Regions from separate parts of the uncultured Phyllobacterium sp. genome, predicted to be linked through region 1. Evidence: riboswitches for the same ligand, from Rfam matches in the RefSeq annotation. Region 1 holds a riboswitch; each other region holds the start of a gene.
The links. Region 1 has a riboswitch for cobalamin ahead of RDL77_RS16445 (CbtB-domain containing protein). Riboswitches for the same ligand answer to the same signal wherever they lie in the genome.
Positions count from the first base shown of each region.

Region 2: it holds a riboswitch for cobalamin, as region 1 does, so the genes downstream of both, RDL77_RS14465 (aromatic ring-hydroxylating dioxygenase subunit alpha) here and RDL77_RS16445 (CbtB-domain containing protein) in region 1, are expected to answer to the same signal.
Region 3: it holds a riboswitch for cobalamin, as region 1 does, so the genes downstream of both, RDL77_RS11160 (ABC transporter ATP-binding protein) here and RDL77_RS16445 (CbtB-domain containing protein) in region 1, are expected to answer to the same signal.

Region 1 is NZ_CABSQF010000027.1:36,434-43,514, reverse strand. Features, by position in the region: gene RDL77_RS16455 (hypothetical protein) at 57-707, opposite strand; gene RDL77_RS16450 (CbtA family protein) at 772-1,512, opposite strand; gene RDL77_RS16445 (CbtB-domain containing protein) at 1,525-1,734, opposite strand; cobalamin riboswitch at 1,766-1,917, opposite strand; gene RDL77_RS16440 (histidine phosphatase family protein) at 1,965-2,561, shown strand; gene copC (copper homeostasis periplasmic binding protein CopC) at 2,648-3,019, shown strand; gene copD (copper homeostasis membrane protein CopD) at 3,019-3,903, shown strand; gene RDL77_RS16425 (NAD(P)-dependent oxidoreductase) at 3,996-4,736, shown strand; gene RDL77_RS16420 (hypothetical protein) at 4,845-5,342, shown strand; gene RDL77_RS16415 (hypothetical protein) at 5,455-6,708, shown strand; gene RDL77_RS16410 (aldo/keto reductase) at 6,928-7,081, shown strand, end outside.
Region 2 is NZ_CABSQF010000022.1:74-7,154, reverse strand. Features, by position in the region: gene RDL77_RS14470 (hybrid-cluster NAD(P)-dependent oxidoreductase) at 1-894, opposite strand, end outside; gene RDL77_RS14465 (aromatic ring-hydroxylating dioxygenase subunit alpha) at 902-2,146, opposite strand; cobalamin riboswitch at 2,271-2,471, opposite strand; gene RDL77_RS14460 (DUF1868 domain-containing protein) at 2,583-3,293, opposite strand; gene RDL77_RS14455 (L-fuconate dehydratase) at 3,373-4,650, opposite strand; gene RDL77_RS14450 (fumarylacetoacetate hydrolase family protein) at 4,688-5,533, opposite strand; gene RDL77_RS14445 (SDR family oxidoreductase) at 5,700-6,434, opposite strand; gene RDL77_RS14440 (MaoC/PaaZ C-terminal domain-containing protein) at 6,473-6,922, opposite strand; partial or broken gene RDL77_RS14435 (gfo/Idh/MocA family oxidoreductase) at 6,923-7,081, opposite strand, start outside.
Region 3 is NZ_CABSQF010000015.1:17,206-24,286, forward strand. Features, by position in the region: gene cysQ (3'(2'),5'-bisphosphate nucleotidase CysQ) at 1-305, shown strand, start outside; gene RDL77_RS11150 (iron ABC transporter permease) at 474-1,460, opposite strand; gene RDL77_RS11155 (ABC transporter substrate-binding protein) at 1,494-2,441, opposite strand; gene RDL77_RS11160 (ABC transporter ATP-binding protein) at 2,441-3,247, opposite strand; cobalamin riboswitch at 3,566-3,779, opposite strand; gene RDL77_RS11165 (DUF2126 domain-containing protein) at 3,936-7,081, shown strand, end outside.

The DNA.
Region 1 (7,081 bases):
GATCTGGGGTTTGGCGACAAGACATGCGCGGTGTGACCTAAAGGCCATAGCCTTGATCAGGCGTTGACGGGCTGTCGTAGCGGGCGTGTCAGATGGATGACGGCAAAAACCGCTGAAACAAGCAGCATCGCGAATCCCAGGAAGGAAAACAGGCTGGTCAGGTGTCCAGGCACATCGCTCCAGCGCGGCCTGATGATATCAGCCGTGTTGTAGGGATCACCGCTATACTGGCACATGACGAAAGAGCCGCCGTTGCGCACAAGTGTGGCATCGAGATCGGAGACGAGGGTACTGACGGCGTCCCGGTGTTCAGGCATGTCGCGCATATACACAAGCACAGCCTTCGTCGCAGCAAGATAAGCGTGCGAACAGGCATTGAACGGGCTTTGCTCATCCGCAATGCTGCCGGGGACAATGCCCCAGAGACAATAGCTGTATTGGATATTGGTGTAGTTCAGCAGCCGCCGGAATTTTTCATCGGTGCGGGTCATGCGGGCCGCCAGATCGAGGATCGGCTTGCGGTAGTCGGCTATAACCGCCATTTCACCATGGGACAGGCTTGGAATGGAAATGCCCGATGTATCGGTGCCGGCGCTGCTGCGGTGCGCCCATCCGCTTGCGGTTTGCAGCATGAACAGGCATGCGACCAGAGCCAGGAACCAGCCTGCCGGGCATCCCATGGGGATATCGAAGCGTTGCGGTCTCATGACAGTCCCATCGGCAGCGGAAGCCTGAACGCCCGCAGGGCGTTCAGGAATGGCGCGACTGCGCTCAGCGTGCCGCATGCAGGCGATAGCGCGGACGCTGTCCGGCCAGAACCCGTTCAGCCAAAGCGCCGAAGAGCAGACCAAGCGTGGTCCAGACGATGACATGGATCCCCAGCGATGCGACGCGGAAGTTCCAGAGAACGGTCGGTGAGAACTGTTCGGGAACTTCGTTGATGGCGGGCAGCGAGTATTGCACCAGCGCAATGAACACGACATAGGCGGCACCGGCCATCAATGTCGCGTTCCATGCGCCGTGCTGGGCATAAAGGCGCTTTGCCAGACCCACAGCCGCCGCAAGGGCACCGAGCGAAACCACCAGCATGACGAAGAACAGTTCCGTTCTGGCCCCGATGGTATCCGGGCTGCCAACCGCAGGCGGATTCATCGGGTACTTGATGCAGGGAACGAGAACAATTGCCACAAAACCCGCGAGCGCCAGCAGGGCCGCCGTACTGCGCGGGCTGAGGGAACTGACCCGGCCATGCACAAAGGCAAAGACCAGGGAGAACAACCCGCCAAGCGCGGCACTGTAGACGACAATGCCGGTAAACAGGCCGATGCCGGCCTGTGTCGCCCGCGTGACAAGCTCCGGTTCAGCCGCTGCGCCGGCCGCCTGGCTCATCTTTTCCTCGAAGGCAATGGCATGATCAACCTGCGGTTCGCCGAACACCCGGGCAAACCCGAACGCCAACAACCCGGCGATGACCCCTACGATCATGCCGCGGATCAAAAGATCTCTTGTCATTGTTTCGTTTCCTCAGTGGCAGGGAAAACCGAGGAGATGGCGGCCGTCATGAACGAATTCGTGCACATACATGCCCGAGAAGAGTGACATCGCACCTTCTTCCGCACCAATGAAATAGATTGCGAGCAGCATGATCAGCCCGCCGAAAATGGCCCAGGGCAAGACTTCGCCAAGAGGAATGGGCGTGACGCCTGCTGACGGCGTAAGAGCGATATCGGACATGAATTTTCTCCCAGAATGACGCGTTCACTAACGGAATAAATGATGTTGCGGCCAGGGTCTGGCTTTCAATCAGTGAAAAAGGACTGATTAATTACAGTGGCGCGACCGCTCCGGAATTTCACCGGCTTCCAAACTCGCAACAGCACGGTTATATCTGTGCGCGCCACAGACTGTCAATGAACGGTCTGCGGGCTGTTTCCGGTTTTTTCCTGAGGGTTTTGAGGGATATTTTGGCCAGAGCCACGCGGTTGACCCTTGTTTGCCATGGCGCCACACCGGCGGTCCGCACAGGTGCTTTCCCCGCCGACGAAGCGCTTGAACCCGGGGAAGCCCAAAACCTGCAGGCCATTGCCGGGCATTTGCGCCGTGCGCACCATGTTTTGACCAGTCCGGCGCTGCGCGCCCGGCAAACCGCCGATGCCCTGGGTTTGGAATCCGTTGTCGATGCGGCGTTGGCGGATATCGACTACGGGAAATGGGCGGGGAGGACGCTTGCCGCTGTCCACCAAGCCCACCCGGACGATGTGACGGACTGGATGAACAATCCCGCTTCGGCCCCGCATGGCGGCGAATCCATCCATGATTTTCTCGTCAGGATTGCAGATTGGATGAGCGCGCATATGCATGATGGCGGTCACACAATCGTGGTGACGCACGCTTCCGTCATTCGCGCCGCTGTTCTGAGCGTCTTGCAGGCACCGGATTCCGCATTTTGGCGCATCGATGTCGAGCCGCGCAGCTGTACGGAAATGAGCAGCGACGGCCGCCGATGGATGCTTCGCGCTGCCGCCTGCGTGCCGCCGCGTCCCACAGGGTTACTGCCATGATCCCGGCAAAAATCAGGCTTAGCTTTCGCCGCGCGGTCGCACCCTTTCTCCGGACCCCTCAAATCCGCCCGCTCACAGGAGTTCTCATGTCACGGCTCATTCGTATTTTTGCTGTCGCAACCGTCCTCAATGCCGGCCTGTTGGGGCAGGTATTGGCGCACGCCCATCTTGAATCGGCAGTTCCGGCCGAAAACGCCATTGTGAAGGTCTCGCCCGTCGAGATCGATCTGAGGTTTTCCGAGGGTTTGAACCTGAAATTTTCAGGCGCAACGATCACCGGCCCGGGCAAGGCGACCGTATCGACGGGACAGGCCAAACTGTCGATCAACGACCACAAGACACTGGTCATTCCGCTGTCGGCACCCCTCGCGTCGGGGGAATATACCGTGAACTGGACCGCACTTTCCACCGACGGTCACAAGACCAAGGGCAGCTATACATTCACCGTCAAACCCTGATGGGGTTGGAGACCACGCTTGTTCTGTGCAGGTTCGTGCACAATACGTCCACGATGTTCATGTGGGGCGCGTTCGCCTATCTCGCACTGCTTGTGCCCAAACCCCTGGCGCTGGAAATCGGGGAGCGCCTGCGTCCAGCGAGTGGGATCGCGGTCTTTCTGGCTATCGGAACGATCTTTGCCGCGCTGCCGCTGCAGGCTGGAATGATCGGGCAGGGCTGGAGCGATGCCGTCGATCTCGGAACCATCCGGGACGTGCTGCTTGAGACCAGTGTCGGCCGCGGCTGGGCGATACAGGTCGCGGCCGCCCTGCTTTTGTTGCCCGCATTGGCTCTGTCGCCACGCCGCGCGCGCGTCGCTCTTGCCATGGCGTCGGGACTGCTTCTGGCAAGCCTGGCATTTTCCGGCCATGCCACAATGCGGGAGGGCTGGATCGGCGCAGCCCACCGTTTCAACGATATGGTGCATGTGCTCTCAGGCGGCGCGTGGATTGGAGCGCTGATACCGGTTGTGCTGATTCTTGGCCGGTTGCGCCAGGCGGAATGGCGTGTGGCTGCGCAAACGGCGCTCATGCGGTTTTCGTCGGCCGGTCATGCGGCCGTCGCACTGGTGATTGCGTCCGGCTTGGTCAATACCACGCTCGTCCTTCGACGTCTGCCGGCCGATTGGACATCCCCCTATCAGGCCTTGCTGGCGCTGAAGATCATTCTGGTTGTGGTGTTGACCGGACTGGCCCTGATCAACCGGTATGTTTTCGTTCCGCGCATGCGCACCAGCGAGGCAGGTTCCGTACGCGCCATTCGGCTCGGAACCCTGACGGAGATCGCGCTGGGCATTGTCGTGCTCGGGCTGGTTGCCTGGTTTGGCATGCTCGAACCTGTCTAGGTCGAAAAACGTGAGGGCCATGTCACGTTCGATTGGGCTGTCTCGTCTTGGTGGCGCAAGACCAATTGCAGGCAATGACAGGAGACAGGCACATGATCAGGAATATCTTTCTCGCAGGCGCCAGCGGCGCGGTTGGCAGGCGGCTTGCACCGCTGTTGGTGGAGGTCGGATATGTGGTGACCGGCACCACGCGCAGCGCCGAGAAGGCCGCTTCCTTGCGCCGGATCGGGGTTGAGCCGGCCATTGTCGATGTCTTCGATGCCGAAAAACTCAAATCCGTTGTGGCTGAGGCCGCGCCCGACGTGATCATACATCAGCTCACGGATTTGCCGCATGGTGTCAGTCCAGCGGCGATGAAGGATTTCATCAGCCGCAATGCGCGCATCCGCAGCGAGGGAACCGCCAATCTTGTGCAGGCGGCAAAAATCGCGGGTGTCGGGCGCATCATCGCGCAGAGCATCGCCTGGGCCTACGCGCCGAAAGCCGGTGTGTTCATCGAGACGGATCCGCTTGATCTGCACGCGGAAGAACCCCGCGCGACGACCGTTGCCGGTGTCGCGGCCATGGAACGGGCCGTGTTGAGCGAGCCGGGCATGGAGGGCATTGTCCTGCGCTACGGCTTTTTCTACGGGCCGGGGACCGGTGTCGATATGCCGGCCAATCCGGATTTACGCGTCCATGTCGATGCGGCCGCCAGCGCAGCACTCAAGGCTATCGAGCGCGGTGCAAGCGGCGCCTACAATGTTACCGAGACGGACGTTGTCGCCAACAGCGGGAAAGCCCGCCATGCACTTGGCTGGGACGCCGCATTCCGCATTGACGGCCGTCCATAGACCCTCGCGATGACCGGCGCGAGGCGAATCGACAGACGGCCTCCCACAGAGTTGGGAGAGGGGCAAAGCGCAATCTCGTTCTAGCACAGGTGGCAGAACCGGAATCCGGTGCCCGTTTTGACGGGAGTTTTAACCGTGCTTTCGTTTCAGCATGGGATGCCATGCCCTATGCTGTGGCCAATCGTCAAAGAATGGCCCATGAAAAACGTGTCCGACCTGAACAGCAAATCTGCCGGCCGCGCCGGCAAGAATACGTTGGAAGAGCAGAGCAGGCAGGCTTTGCTCTCCAGCGCAGCCGGGCGTTCATCGAAAGCGGTAAAGCGCACAATGAGCCAGTATTTCAAGAGCTTGTCGGATGTTGATGCGGCCAGACATCACGTGGAGAAGGCCAGGCGCACCGCTGATGACAGTTTGAACCGGGCCAAAGCTGCACCAAAACCGCATGAAATCACCAACCCGGCCTTTGTTGCGCTGTTCGAGGCGCACCAGCATGATCGGGAGGTGCTTTTTGCCGCCATGCGCGCGCTTGACCGGGCTCAGGAAGTACTGCAATCAGAGGCAGAAAAGACGGCATTTTTTGCCAGGGATGACGATCAGCCACGCTGATAGTTGCAATCTATAGGTGAATAAGCACACCACAAGATTGTATTTTACAGACTTTTGCTTTCCGCCGGCCTATCAATCCGCTGTTCGATGTCATCAACAACGGAAAATCTGCGTGAAAAAACTCATTTCCCTGATCATGGCGGCAAGTTTTGCCTGCTTCGCTTTTTCAGCAGCTGCGCGGGCGGACAATGCCGCGACCGAGCTGTTCCAGAAATATCTTGCCAATGGCCGTATCGGCGAGGCCGATGAGCAACTGCTGGCCTTGGCAGCGAAAGCGACGAACAATGCCGATGCGCAGCTGGGGCTGGGCCTTGTGCGCACCGCCCGCGCGTTCGAAAAGCTGGCGCAATCGCTTTTCAAACATGGATTTGGTTCGAAATCGGATGGCTATGAATTGTATCTGGGGCTGGGCGCCAGCCAAATCGCCAGAAACGGCAATCCGGAACCCATCACCTATGAGCAATTCCGCGGTATTCTCGCAACGTTCATTGCCGATCTCGATTCTGCCGACAAGGCACTTGCCGCCGTTGGCGACAAACCGGCAAAGCTGAAGGTCGATCTTTCCGTTGCCCGGTTTGACTGGAACGGCGACGGCAAGGTTGGGCCGGAAGACCATATCGGCCGTGCCATTTCGGATACCAATGAAAACGGCGATCCCCTGCCTTTCATTGTCGGCTTCGACACCGCCGATGCGAAATGGCTGCAAGGTTACGACAATCTGCTGATGGCCGTCGCCAAGGCATGGCTTTCCCATGATTTTTCCGAAAGCTGGAACAGCAGCTTCAGCGTGGTGTTTCCCCGTGCTGTCTCGACCATGTCGGCAGTCAACGGCAGGGGCGCGGACGAATATACAATGTTCGGGGTGAACAAGGCACAGGCCGATGACATCGCTGATTTCATAACCCTCATTCACACCATTCGCTGGCCGGTTGCCGACACGGCGATGTGGAGCGATGTGCGCGTTCACCTGAAGAAGGTCATTGCACTCAACCGGGAAACCTGGGCCCTCATCGACAAGGAAACCGACGACGACCATGAATGGCTGCCCGGCACGAAGCAGAAGAGCGGTGTGCTGCCATCCTTCAATGTCACGCAGGAGCGCATCCAGGCCTGGCTCGCGGTGTTGTCGCAATTCGAGGCGGCCCTGGATGGCAAGATCCTCGTTCCCCATTGGCGCTTTGACAAAGGCATCAATCTGGCCAAGGTTTTCGACGATCCAAGGCCGTTTGATTTCATCCTCTGGCTCACCGGTCCGGCTGCCGTGCCGTATCTTCAGGACGGCCCGGCGATGAGCAGCGGCGAATGGAACCAGATCACGGCGATCTTCGAAGGAAATTTCGCCTCTTACGCCTTTTATTTCAATTAGAATACAGCCGTTCGGGTGTCGGCCAATGGCAATCGTTGGCCGATCTCGTGACGAGTAACGAGGGCGGGCGCGTCTTCAAGCCTTAAACTTTTGCCGTTGCGGTCTATATGTATCAAGGACGCACCATGGCGTGCGTTCACGATCTTGCGCGCATTGCGTGCGCAACAGACGTTCCCGACTTTCATCGAATACTCCAATTCAAACGAAAGAACTGTGACAATGTCCCAATCCATTGCATCCCAATCCGGTACATTCAGAATTGGCGGCGATATCGAAATCAATCGTCTTGGCTTTGGTGCCATGCGCATCACTGGCCGTGGTATCTGGGGGGAACCCGCCGACAAGCCGGAAGCCATCCGCACCTTGCAGCGCC
Region 2 (7,081 bases), on a different contig from region 1:
GATCGTATCGCCCGGCATGCAGGGCACATCCATGCCCGACATGGAAAAGGTGATCGTCGCCGACGCTTCCACGGCGACGGTGGACATCACATCGAAGGCGGGCAGGACGGGCTCGGCGGCCGGACCGAAGCTTTCCTGATGATAGTGCGCCATGTCGAAACCGCTGGCTTCGAGCATACCGCGCACATCGCGCATGAAACCTTCCGGACCGCAGCAGAAGATCGTCCTGTCCTTGAAATCGGGCGACAGCAGCGGCAGCTTGGGCGCTTCCAGCCGCCCGCGGATACCGGTCCACACCTGCCCCATCTCGTGTTCCTTGATCAGGAACGACAGTTTCAGGTTGGGCATGCAGTTTGTCAGATATTCCAGTTCCCGGCGGAAAATGATGTCGCTGGGCCGGCGGGCGCAGGTGACGAAGCTGATATCGCTCTGCGGGGCGCAATCATGCATCCAGCGGGTCATCGACATCATCGGCGTGATGCCGGACCCGGCCGAGATGAACAGGTACTTTTCCCCCGGATGCCTGCGCATGGAGAAATCGCCGAGCGGACCGAAGGCCTTCAGCCGCATGCCGGGGGTCAGGTGATCCAGCATCCAGCGGGTGCCGATGCTGTTCTCCTGCGCCTTGACCGTCACCGCGATGGTGAAGGGCCGTGACGGGCTGGAGGAGAGCGTATAGGTGCGCAGGACGGCTTCGGGCTGCACCGGCAGCTCGAAGGTCATGAACTGGCCCGGCTCATAGCGGAACCAGTTCTGGTTGTCGGAACGGAATGTGAAGGTCTTCACATTCGGCGCTTCCTCGATGATCGACAAACACTCCAGCAGATGCAGCCGGTCATTCCATGGCTGCATCTGGTCGAGGTGCGGGTAAGACTGAGGAACGCCCATGTTCATTGTGTACCTATGCTACCTTGCTGAGCCGCGTATCGCCGCCGGAGAGACGCTCTTCCATGAACCTGCAATACCATTCGAGGAATTGCAGCACGCCGCCTTCATGCTCGGGCGAATAGGGGCCGGGCTCGTAGGCGGGCGAGCGGATGCCGAAGGCGTTTTCCTCGACGATCCGGCGGTCCTGGTCATTGGTCTCGAGCCAGACATGCGTCAGTTCCTCGATGGTGTAATCCACGCCCTCAACCGCATCCTTGTGCACCAGCCATTTGGTGGTGACCTGCGTTTCATCCGGGCCGAGCGGCAGCACGCGGAAGGAAATGGCATGGTCGCCGAGGATATGGTTCCAGGTGGTCGGGTAATGGAACAGCAGCAGCGAGCCGATCTGCTTCTCGTTGACACTGTCGCTGAGCTGCCGGCCGACGGCGCGGCGCCCGCTCATCGTATAGCTTTCCGCATCGCGCAGCAGCGGCACACGGGTGGCGCGGTACTGGCCGTCATCGGACATGCGGAAAATGCTGGGCAGGCCTGCCGCTTCGCAACGCTGCCAGTGGGCAGCAATTTCCGGATCGTCAGCGGCGCCCTGGACACCGCTCACGCTCGGCGCTTCCGGAAAGGTCTTGCACAGCTCGGGATGATTGGCCACGCAGTGATAGCACTCGCGGTTGTTTTCCCAGACCAGCTTCCAGTTGCCCTTTTCAACGATGGTGCTCTGATAGGCGACCTTGGTTTCGGTGAGGTGGTGCGGCGCGAGATAGGGCTCGATCAGTGCACGCGTCGCGCTGAAATCGACAGGATTCTGCGCCAGGCAGATGAAGATGTAACCGCCGACGCTTTCGCACTGCACCGGCTTCAGGCTGTGCTGGCTGGCGTCGAAATCATCGCCCATCTGGCGGGCGAACAGCAGGCGCCCGTCAAGCTCGTAGGTCCACTGGTGATAGGGGCAGACGAGCTTGGCCGACGTGCCGCGCTCGGCCGAGCAGACGCGCGAGCCGCGATGGCGGCAGGAATTGTGAAAGGCCCGGATCTGGCCCTGGCGGTCGCGCACGATGACCACGGGATAGTCGCCGACCTGCACCGTGAAGAAGTTGCCGGGCTTGGCGACTTCGCAATCATGGCCGATGAACAGCCAGTCGCGATAAAAGATGTTCTCCATATCGAGCCGGAAATAATCCGGATCGGAATAGAAAGACTGTTCAAGGCCGTAGCCGGGTTTCCGGTTTCTCAGGTTCCGGAGCAGTTCGTTGCGTATATCCATGTCGTGTCCTCGCCTCGATGTTGCGAAAGGACTGACTGGTGGTGACGGAGGAAGAACGCCTGCACGGCCAGCCACCGGCTGATGCCCGCACAGAATCATGCTCCTTGATCGCCCACCGCGATCAGTCGGTTTTCAGTACCGAGGCTGGTTTCCGGGCTCTGGAGTTGCCGTATCGGCTGTCACGACGCCTTCCCGGGGTTGTGACCCAGTGGCTGTTATGCCGTGTTTCACTCCACTACCGTTGCGGGGGCAGCGCCGGGTTTCCGACCGGCTTCCCAATTCTCCGCTTCCCTAGAAAAGCGGCACCTCAAGTGCCCCGATAAAAGCATCCGGCACCCAAAAAGAATAGGTGCGGAAACGACATCGCATTTACGTAAGACGACACGCCGGGCGCGTGTACACTATGTCGCAGATTGGCGATCAAACGGCCTCTGGTTCAATCCAGAACCACCAGTTCCTCGAAATGATTCATATCGACAAAACTGCAGAATGCGGGCGGATTCAACGCAATCACCGGCGATTCACGCCGGATGAATGCTAGGCAATCATCCAGAAGTTCCTGCCAGGCCCTGAGCCTTTCATCCGGGAACCGCGCGATCGGATAGGCCAGCGTGATGTGGAAGACATAGGTGTCGTGATCAGGATGCCGGTAACCGAACGGCACGGCCAGTTCGTCGCGCCAGGCGCGCATGATGCGCTCGTCATATTCGCTCGCACCCGCCACTGTCAGGCCTGCGGGCGTGACATCGATCACCTCGACGTTGAACGGCCCGCATCCCTCGAAATCCCGCAGGCGATCCACATAAAGCCGCGTCATGTCGTTGATGCTTGTCTCCAGCGGAACATCATCCGGCCAATAGAACGGGCGGCGGCGATATTCGATAATGCCCTGAAACAGCGTCATGTGCAGGCTGGAGACGGGGGTAAAGGCCAGCTGCCCTGCATCGGGCATCGCCAGCATCCGGTCGCGCACGGCAATGACCGAGGCTTCCGACTCGGACCCCTTCACCAGATGGCAGACCACCGTATTGCCGGGTTCCGGCTGAAAGACGCCCGCGCTGTTGTAGCGCCGGCCGAGATGCACCGGCGGTTCCGGGTGCAGGCTGGCGGCAAAGCGGGCAAGCGAAGGCTTGATCAGGTCGAGCATGGGAACCCCGTGACGAAAGAAGACGATGCAATCGCCATAGGACAGCTCTTTGTCAGACTGATGAAGCCCCGCCCCTTTTCTATGGCCGGTGGAGATATTCCTCGATCGACGCCTGTTTCATTTCAATCGAGAAACCCGGCAGCGACGGCGGCATATAGGCGGCATCCCGGATCTGGCAGGGATCGACAAAATGCTCATGCAGGTGGTCGACATATTCGATCACCCGGCCCTCCTTCGTGCCCGACACGGCGATATAGTCGATCATCGACAGATGCTGCACATATTCGCACAGGCCGACACCGCCCGCATGCGGCCAGACCGGCAGGCCGTATTTCGCCGCGATCAGCAGCACGGCCAGCACTTCATTGAGGCCGCCCATCCGGCACGAATCGATCTGCACCACATCGATGGCGCCTTCGGCGATGAACTGCTTGAACATGATACGGTTCTGGCACATCTCGCCGGTCGCGACCTTCACCGGCTTGATTGCCTGCCGAATCTTGCGGTGGCCAGCCACGTCATCCGGGCTGGTCGGCTCCTCGATGAAGAACGGCTTGACGAAGGCAAGCTTGTTGACCCAGTCGATGGCCTCGCCCACTTCCCAGACCTGGTTGGCATCGATCATCAGGATACGGTCCGGCCCGATCACCTCGCGGGCAATGGTCAGGCGGCGGATATCGTCTTCAAGATCGCGGCCGACCTTCATCTTGATGTGGTTGAAACCGGCGTCGACCGCCTCCTGGCAGAGGCGGCGCAGCTTTTCATCGGAATAGCCGAGCCAGCCCGCCGATGTGGTGTAGCAGGGATAACCTTCCGCCTGCAGCGTCGCGATCCGCTCCTTCTTGCCGTTCTCCGCCTTGCGCAGGATGGCGAGCGCGTCCTCGCGCGTCAGCACGTCGGTCAGGTAGCGGAAGTCGACAATGTCGACGATTTCTTCCGGCGTCATCTCGCCGACCAGCTGCCAGACCGGCTTGCCCGCCTCCTTGGCCAGGAGGTCCCAGACCGCATTGACCACCGCACCCGTCGCCAGATGCATCGCTCCCTTGTCGGGCCCGATCCAGCGCAACTGGCTGTCGCCGGTGATGAAGTGCCAGAAACGGCCGGGGTTTTCCTTCACCCAGTCGAGTTCCAGCCCGACGACGAGATGCTTCATCGCTTCTATCGCCAGGCAGCAGATTTCATTGCCGCGACCGATGGTGAAGGTCAGGCCATGGCCGGACAAAGCCTTGTTGTCCGTATCGAGGATGACGTAGGCGGCGGAATAATCCGGGTCCGGGTTCATGGCGTCCGATCCATCCAGGCTCTGCGAGGTGGGAAAGCGGACGTCGAAGACGCGAAGATCGGTAATGCGGGTCACAATATGCCTCTTGAATAATGTTGCGGGTCAGCACGCGTTAGACGTCGGCGCGTGCCACCTGTTTCTGGGTGCCAAGTCCGTCAATGCCGAGCTCGATCACGTCACCTGCCTTGAGGTAGCGCGGCGGCTTCATGCCCATGCCGACGCCGGGCGGCGTCCCGGTCGAGATGACGTCGCCGGGATGCAGCGACATGAACTGGCTGAGATAGGAGACGAGGAAGGCAACGCCGTAGACCATGGTCCGGGTCGAGCCGTTCTGCATGGTCTCGCCATTGACCTTCAGCCACATGCCGAGGTTCTGCGGGTCGGCCACCTCGTCCTTGGTCACCAGCCACGGGCCGGTCGGACCGAACGTGTCGCAGGATTTGCCCTTGGTCCATTGCCCTGCACGCTCCGTCTGGAAGGCGCGCTCGCTGACATCGTGCACGGTGCAGTATCCGGCGACATAATCCAGCGCCTCGGCTTCGCCGACATATTTTGCCGTGCGGCCGATGACGATGCCAAGCTCGACTTCCCAGTCGGTCTTTTCCGAACCGCGCGGAATGACCAGATCGTCATTCGGGCCTGATATGGCGGACGTCGCCTTCATGAAAATCACCGGCTCCGGCGGCACGGCCATGCCGGATTCCGCTGCGTGGTCGGCATAGTTGAGGCCGATGCAGATGAATTTTCCGGTTCCGGCAACGCAGGGGCCAAGGCGCGGATTGCCCTCAACGACAGGCAGGTTTTCTATATCCAGCGCCGACAATTTTGCCAGCGCCTCCGGGTCGAGCACGGCCCCGGCAAGATCGTTCACCTTACCGGAGAGATCGCGGATTTGCCCCTTGGCATCCAGCACGCCGGGCTTTTCCTGCCCCGGTTCGCCATAACGTAGAAATTTCATCGTCTGTTCCTTCCGATTCCATGGGAGGAGGCTTCTGACAATTCATCCTGATGAGGGAACTGGTGCGGTTTTCGAGAACCGGAGCGCAGTGGACATTTTCGTCCATGAGCACCGGAAGCGCAGAAAATCGCATCAGATGCCCATCAGGGTGGATTGGCAAAGTCTCCTAGACGGTCCAGCCGCCATCGATGTTGTAGGCCTGCCCCGTCGTATAGGTCGCACCGGCGAGATAAACGGCAAGGTCGGCAATTTCCTCCGGCAGGCCGAGACGGCCCATCGGCTGGCGCGCAATGAAAACCGCGCGCGCGGCTTCGTAGTCACCGCCTGCGCGCATGCGCTGTTCCAGCGACGGGCTTTCCACCGTGCCGGGGCAGATCGCGTTGCAGCGGATGCCCTGCGTGATGTATTCGGCGGCCACCGACTTGGTCAGGCCGAGCACCGCCGCCTTGGTAACGCCATAGGCGAAACGGTTCGGTACGCCCTTCACGCTGCTGGCCACCGACGACATGTTGATGATCGCGCCATCCCCGCGCTCGATCATGCCGGGCAGCACGGCGCGGATCGTGCGGATCATCGCCCGGACATTGAGATCGAGGGCGAAATCCAGGTCCGCATCGGGCATTTCGAGGATGGAACCGCCATGGACGAACCCGGCACAATTGAAAAGGACATCAATCGGACCGATCTCGCCTGCAACCTGATTGACCTCTTCGGTTTTCAATACATCCAGCTTGCGCGGTTTGATCCCCGCCTCTTTCGGCAGCGCGTCGAGCAATTGCTGGTTGATGTCAGTTGCATGGACGATTGCACCTTCGCGCGCAAAAGCCAGCACTGAGGCCCGGCCGATGCCCTGCCCTGCCGCTGTGATCAAAACCCGCTTGCCTGCAAGCTTACCCGTCATTTCAAACCTCCATTTGGCACATTGAGGTGCCCGTCATATCAAGTTGTTCTGCGCTCGGCGATCAAGATATGGTCCGCCGCAAGCACGACTTCATCACGTTGATTGAGAACTTCGCAGCGCTCCACCACACGTCCGCTGCCGGGCCGTTTCGGATCATCGTCCTTGGCGCTGATGGTCACACGCGTGCGGATCGTATCGCCGATAAAAACGGGACGTACGAACCGCAGACGGTCATAACCATAGGAGAACGCCACCGGATTGATCAGGCTGGCGGTGAGGCCGACGCCGATGGAAAAGATCATCGTGCCATGCGCAACCCGCTGGCCGAACGGCGTGGTCCTGGCGAATTCGGCATCCATATGATGCGGGAAGAAATCCCCGGTATGGCCCGCATGCACGACGAAATCGGTTTCGGTGATCGTGCGGCCCGTCGTGGTGCGCACATGGCCGATGGCATAATCCTCGAAATAGATGGCCTGTTCAGACATTCAAGCCTCCGGCTTTCGCGCCAGCGGTGTCGCTGGCGATGCACTTGATTGATAGGCGGCCTCGACCAGCGCCATGGTATGCCAGGCATCTTCAACCGAACTGACAAGCTCCTTGTCCTCGCCGCTGGCGAAGCGCTGCAGATTGGCCATGCGCCCGAC
Region 3 (7,081 bases), on a different contig from region 1:
CCGTTGCCAGCCGCTCGCACCGCACGCCGGAAACCGATGCCTATCTGGAAAAATTCCGTATTGCCGACTGTGTGTCTGTCGGGTCGTCACTGAAATTCGGCCTGCTGGCGCGCGGCGAGGCCGATATTTACCCGCGTTTCGGCCGGACCATGGAATGGGATACGGCGGCGGGCGATGCGGTCCTGCGCGCTGCCGGAGGCATAACCCTGACGCTGGATGGCAATCCGCTGACCTATGGCCGCCGCAATCAGGCCGACGACGCCGATTTCGCCAATCCGGATTTCGTGGCCTGGGGCAGGTTATAGTTTGATTGCATTGCCGTTGAGCGTGGTTCGACAAGCTCACCATGAGGGATGTGGATTGGTGCAAGATCAATCGCGAAGGTTGCAGAGTGTAATTCCCTGCGATCCACGCCCTCCCTCATGGTGAGCTTGTCGAACCACGCACGATGCTCCCTGCAATCCGACAACCAGCTACCCCGGCCGCTTCCTCAACAGGATCGTCACCACAAAAAACGCGCCGATGGAACTGGTAACGATACCGATGGGCAATTCCTGCGGCGCCAGCAGCAGACGGGCCGCGAGGTCGCTGAGCAGGATCAGCAGGGCACCGAGCACGGCGCAGGTGACGATCAATCCCGCATGCAGCTGCCCGGAAAAACGCCGGGCAATGTGCGGGATCATCAGGCCGACAAAGCCGATGACGCCCGCCACCGAGACAAAGATCGCGGTGGAGAAGGCGCAGACGATGAACACCGTGTTGCGCAGGCGCGTCACCCTTATGCCAAGGCTTTCCGCCGTGTTTTCGCCGGCCAGCAGGGCATCGAGATTGCGGTGGTTGTACAGGGCGTAGACCAGGATGGCGGCAAGCCCGGTGAGGGCGAGCGGCAGGTTCTCCCAGCGGGCAAGGCCGAGGCCGCCGAGCGTCCAGAACATCACCGAATGCGCGGCGCGCTGGTCGCCGGCAAACACCATGTAATTGGTCAGCGCAGCAAACAGGAACGAGACGGCAAGGCCCGCCAGGATCAGCCGTTCCGGCCCCTGTCCCTGCACGCGCCGCACCAGCATCAGCACGACGATGGCCGCCAGCATGCCGCCGCTGAAGGCACCAATCGGTAGGGTCCAGATGCCGAAGCGGTCGCCGATGACCGTAATCACCGAGACTGCTCCCGCCGCCGCACCATTGGAAAGGCCAAACAGGAACGGATCGGCGAGATCGTTGCGGGTGACGGTCTGCAGCAGCGCGCCGATGATGCCAAGCCCCGCGCCCACGCAGATGGCAAGGATGACCCGCGGCAGGCGCAGGTCGACGATGATCTTGCCGACAGGGCCGCCAACGGCCATATCGGAGAGGCCGGTGGCATGGGCGAGGGCGCGCAGGACATCGCCGAGCGGAATGACCGTTGCCCCATAGGCAATCGACACGAGGGCGAGGGCCAGAATGGCCATCACCCCCGTCATGAGTGTCAGATGCTGACGGAAGGGCAGATGCACTCAGAATGCTTCCGGATGCATGGCCTTGGCCATCTTGGCGATGGCCTCGATATTGGCCGGTCCGGGCGTCAGTTCCGCATAGCGCAGGGCGACGAAGCGGTTGTTCTTGACGGCGTCGGTTTCCTTCATCGCCGGATGCGATTTGAGGAAGTCGAGCAGCTTCTGGTAACCCGCATCATCCTGATAATCGAGGAGAACGAGGAATTCCGGATTGCGCGTCGCCACGGTTTCCCACGAGGTGGTGCCCCAGCTGGTGTCGAGATCGGCCATGATATTGGTGCCGCCGGCTTCGCTGATCATCGCCGTGGGAATGGCGAACTTGCCCGCTGTGAACGGCTTGTCCTCGCCGGAATCGTAGAGGAAGACGCGGGTGCCGCTCTTGTCGCCGATCTTTGTCTTGATCGCGGCAAGTTCTGTCTTCCAGCCGCTGACGAGTTTATTTGCCTCGTCTTCCCTATCGAAAATCTTGCCGAGCTTTTCCATGTCGCCATAGAGCAGGTCCATGGTGGCGGCGGGCCGGGACTTGTCGAGATGGATGCAGCTTTCGGTCAGTTCAAGCGTCTTGATGCCGTGCGGCGCCAGCGTGTCGGGGGTGACCTCACCGCCCGGCTTCATGCCGTAATTCCAGCCAGCGAAGAAGAAATCCGGTTCCGCAGCAATGAGATTTTCAAGGGTCGGATATTTTGGCGCAAGCTCGGGAATGGCGCCCAGCTGCTTCTTGAACGCGTCGTCCAGCTTGTACCAGCCGGTAATGCCCGAAACCCCGACCATCGAGGATTGCAGGTGCAGGGCGAAGGCCATTTCGCTCATGTTGATGTCCTGGATGACCGCACGCTTGGGCGCGGCCTCGAAGGTGACGGGCTTGCCGCAACTGTCGACCGTCACGGGAAACGCCCATGTGGGGGCGGACAGCGCCGACAAGGCGAGGGCGAGCAGCATTCTTTTCATCAAATTCTCCGTAGCTGAGCAGTTTGTTTTGTGGTTGGTCCGGGTGCTTCGAACACCATGAGATCGCGATCCTGCGAGGGATGGCGCAGGCGCAGGACATCGAGATCGAAGACATCGCTGACGATGCGCGGCGTCAGCGTTTCGTCGGGTGTGCCGGCGGCGACGAGCTGGGCGGCATGCATGACGGCGACGTGGGTGGCAAACGGCGCCACCAGCGGCAGGTCGTGCAGCACCGCGATGGTCGTCACGTCGAGACCGGCGACCAGCGCCAGCAATTCGCTGCGCGCCTTCGGGTCGAGGTGATTGGTGGGTTCGTCGAGAAACAGGATGTCAGGCTGCTGGGCGATGGCGCGCGCCAGCTGCACGCGCTGCCTTTCGCCGCCGGAGAGCGAGCCGATGGGACGGCGCGAAAACGCGGCGATCCCGGCGCGGAGCAGGGCTTCCGCCACGATATCCCGGTCTTTCACCTTGGTCAGGGTGCCGGTGTGCGGAATGCGGCCAAGGGATACATAATCGTCCACCAGCAATTGCGGGTCCGGCATGTCGGTCTGGCCGACGAAGGCAAATCTCCTGGCCCGTTCCTTCGGCGGCAGCCGGTCTATTGCCGTACCGTCGAGATGGATGCTGCCGGAGGAGGGGCGCAACAGCCCGGCCAGCATGCGCAAAAGTGTGGATTTCCCGGCGCCATTCGGCCCGATAATGGCAAGACGCGCGCCGCGCACGATGTCGAGCGATACCTCATCCACCAGCGTCTGGCCGGCTGTGCGGAACGTCACCTCGTCGGCACGCAGGGCGACATGGCTCATGGGCGGATATCCGTGACTGCAGGCAAGGCACATGGTGTCAAATCCCAACCGGTAAACGTCGTCGCGTCATCGCGGACGCTTCGCTCTCGTATAGTAACGTTATAACATTGGTCAATACCCGATGTGTCATGGCTGTCCCGGCCGCGGCAGGCCGCCGGCGGTCTTGCACGGGGTGCAGACGATAATCTGGTGGTCGGGTATTGGCGTGGTCATGCCGGTGCCTTGCCTTGTGGACAAAGGTTAGGGGAACGCGGCCAATGCACCATCGCGACAATGCGGGAGAGGACATCGCATCGCTCCCGGCACACCCCGTCCGGTTCGAATTGTAGATGAGATGGCAGGTCTCCTGGCTCGCGGGTCTCAGCTTCGCCTTGCCTTCCCGACCTTCCGGTCAGTGGCATGTCAGGCATCGCTCACCGCTTACAGTTGCGGGGGCAGCCACGGTCTCGGTCCCTTTTGGGTACGCCTCACCGTGTTCCCTTTTCATCTCCCGCGTTGTCGTGCGGAAGAAACCATCGGTGCGGATGCTATGCGGCCAGCCGCGCAGTTGCAAGCACGTTTATGCGGCAATTTTTGCTGCTGCCAAAATTTTTGGCAAATGAAAGATTTCAATTGGCCGGTAACTCGTTAGAGTGCGGGGAGCATTTGTGGAACCGCGGTTTTTTTTGAATCAGACTTTTGAGGCGATATGGCAATTCACGCAGCAGTCTATCATCTGACGCATTACCGGTATGACCGGCCCATCATGCTCGGGCCGCAGATCATCCGGCTCCAGCCGGCACCCCATTCCCGGACAAAAGTTCTCAGCCATTCCCTGAAAGTCAGTCCGGCCAATCATTTCGTCAACCTGCAGCAGGATCCCTACGGTAATTTCCTCGCCCGCTTCGTCTTTCCCGAACCGGTGACGGAGCTGAAGATCGAGGTCGATCTCGTCGCTGATATGACCGTCTACAATCCGTTCGATTTCTTCGTCGAACCGGTCGCCGAAACCTGGCCGTTCAGCTATCCCGAAGAGATCAGCGACGACCTGTCGATCTATATGAAACCGGAACCGGCCGGACCGCTGGTTTCGGCTTTCCTTGCAACCATCGATCGCAGCCCGACGAACACGGTGAATTTCGTCGTCGATCTCAACGCGCGTATCCAGCGCGAGATCGGCTATGTCATCCGCATGGAAACCGGGGTTCAGGAGCCGGACGCAACTTTGAACCTGCGCTCGGGATCATGCCGGGATTCAAGCTGGCTGCTGGTACAGGTGTTGCGCAATCTCGGTTTTGCCGCACGGTTCGTCTCCGGCTATCTCATTCAGCTGAAGCCTGATCTTGTCGCCATCGATGGTCCCGCCGGAACGGACAAGGATTTCACCGATCTGCATGCCTGGTGCGAAGTCTATCTGCCGGGGGCGGGCTGGATCGGCCTCGACCCCACCTCCGGGCTTCTGACCGGCGAAAGCCACGTACCGCTTGCCGCCACCCCGCATTACCGCAATGCCGCACCGATTTCCGGCATGGCGGAATTCGCCAATGTGGAATTCGGTTTCGATATGCGCGTGACGCGCGTATCCGAACACCCGCGCATCACCAAGCCGTTTTCCGACGAATCCTGGAATGCGCTCGATGCGCTCGGCGAAAAGGTGGACGCGATCCTGAACGAGAGGGATGTGCGCCTGACCATGGGCGGCGAGCCCACATTCGTGTCCATCGATGATTTCGAATCAGGCGAATGGAACACCGATGCGGTCGGGCCGACCAAGCGCGAAAAGGCCGACAAGCTGATCCGGCGGCTGCGCGAGCGTTTTGCGCCGGGTGGTTTTCTGCATTACGGGCAGGGCAAGTGGTATCCGGGCGAGAGCCTGCCGCGCTGGACGTTCTCGCTTTACTGGCGCAAGGACGGCAAGCCGATCTGGGTCAATCCCGACCTGATCGCGCCGGAGAACGGCAAGGCTGACGTCAAGCCGGAAGATGCCGGAAAACTCCTCGTCGCGTTGGCGCAGGAGCTTGGCGTTGAAGAAGAGATGGTGGCGCCCGCCTATGAAGATCCGGCGGAATGGATCATCAAGGAGGGCAATCTTCCCGACAATGTCGATCCGTCCAACTCCAGGCTCAAGGATCCGGAAGAGCGCAGCCGCATCGCCCGGGTTTTCGAGCGGGGCCTGACCGAGCCGAGCGGTTTTGTCCTGCCGGTGCAGCGCTGGAACAGCCAGGCCTCCGGCCCGCGCTGGCGTAGCGAAAAATGGAAGACGCGGCGCGGCAAGCTGTTCCTGGTGCCGGGGGATTCGCCCGTCGGATACCGGCTGCCGCTCGGCGCCCTGCCGCATGTTCCGGCCTCGGAATATCCCTATATCGTGCCGGTCGATCCGTCGGTGGATCGCGGGGCGCTGCCGGACCCGGCACCGCAGGCGCGTGAGAATATCCTGGCGGTTGCCTCTTTCACCGCGGACGAAGGCAACCAGCAGGAGCGGGTCGAGCAGGAACGGGGGGAAATCGGCGGGGCCGTGCGCACCGCCATATCGGTCGAGCCGCGGGACGGGCGCCTCAGCGTGTTCATGCCGCCGGTGGAGGCGCTCGAGGACTATCTGGAACTGGTTGCGGCGGCGGAAGCTGCGGCGCACAAGCTCGGGCTGCCGGTTCACATCGAAGGTTACAGCCCGCCGCAGGATCATCGCATCAACGTCATCCGCGTTGCACCCGATCCCGGCGTGATCGAGGTGAATATCCATCCAGCGGCCAATTGGCGCGACTGCGTGGCAACGACAACGGCAATCTATGAGGAGGCCCGCCAGACGCGGCTCGGTGCCGACAAGTTCATGATCGATGGCCGCCATACCGGTACCGGCGGCGGCAACCATGTGGTGGTCGGTGGCGAAACACCCGCCAACAGCCCATTCCTGCGCCGTCCTGATCTGTTGAAAAGCCTTGTCCTGCACTGGCAGCGGCATCCGTCGCTGTCCTACCTGTTCTCCGGCCTGTTCATCGGGCCGACCAGCCAGGCACCGCGCATCGACGAGGCGCGGCATGACAGTCTCTACGAGCTGGAGATTGCCCTCTCGCAGGTGCCCCGGCCGGGCGAGGGCACGCCGCCTTTGCCCTGGCTGGTCGACCGGCTGTTCCGCAATCTGCTGGTGGATGTCACCGGCAACACGCATCGCTCGGAAATCTGCATCGACAAGCTGTTCTCGCCCGATGGTCCGACCGGCAGGCTCGGGCTGGTCGAGTTCCGCGGTTTCGAGATGCCGCCCAATGCGCGCATGAGCCTTGCCCAGCAATTGCTGATCCGCGCGCTGATTGCCCGGTTCTGGAACAATCCGATTCAGGGCAGTTTCGTCCGCTGGGGCACGGCGCTGCATGACCGTTTCATGCTGCCGGCCTATGTCTGGCAGGATTTCCTCGATGTTCTCGCCGATTTGCGCGAGAACGGCTTTGATTTCCGCCCGGAATGGTTCGAGGCCCAGCTGGAATTCCGCTTCCCCTTCTGCGGTGAAATCGAGAATGAGGGTGTGAAACTGGAAATCCGGCAGGCGCTGGAGCCATGGCATGTGATGGGCGAACAGGGTGCCATCGGCGGCACGGTGCGCTTCGTCGATTCCTCGGTGGAACGGCTGCAGGTCAAGGTCGACGGCTTCAATCCGGCCCGCTACAGCGTGGCCTGCAACGGGCGCGAGGTGCCGCTGAAGATGACCGACAGACAGGGCACGGCGGTTGCCGGCGTGCGCTACAAGGCGTGGCAGCCGCGCTCCGGCCTGCATCCGATGATCCCGGTCAACACGCCGCTGGTTTTCGACATTTACGACCAGTGGTCGCAACGGGCGATCGGCGGTTGCGTCTATCATGTCGC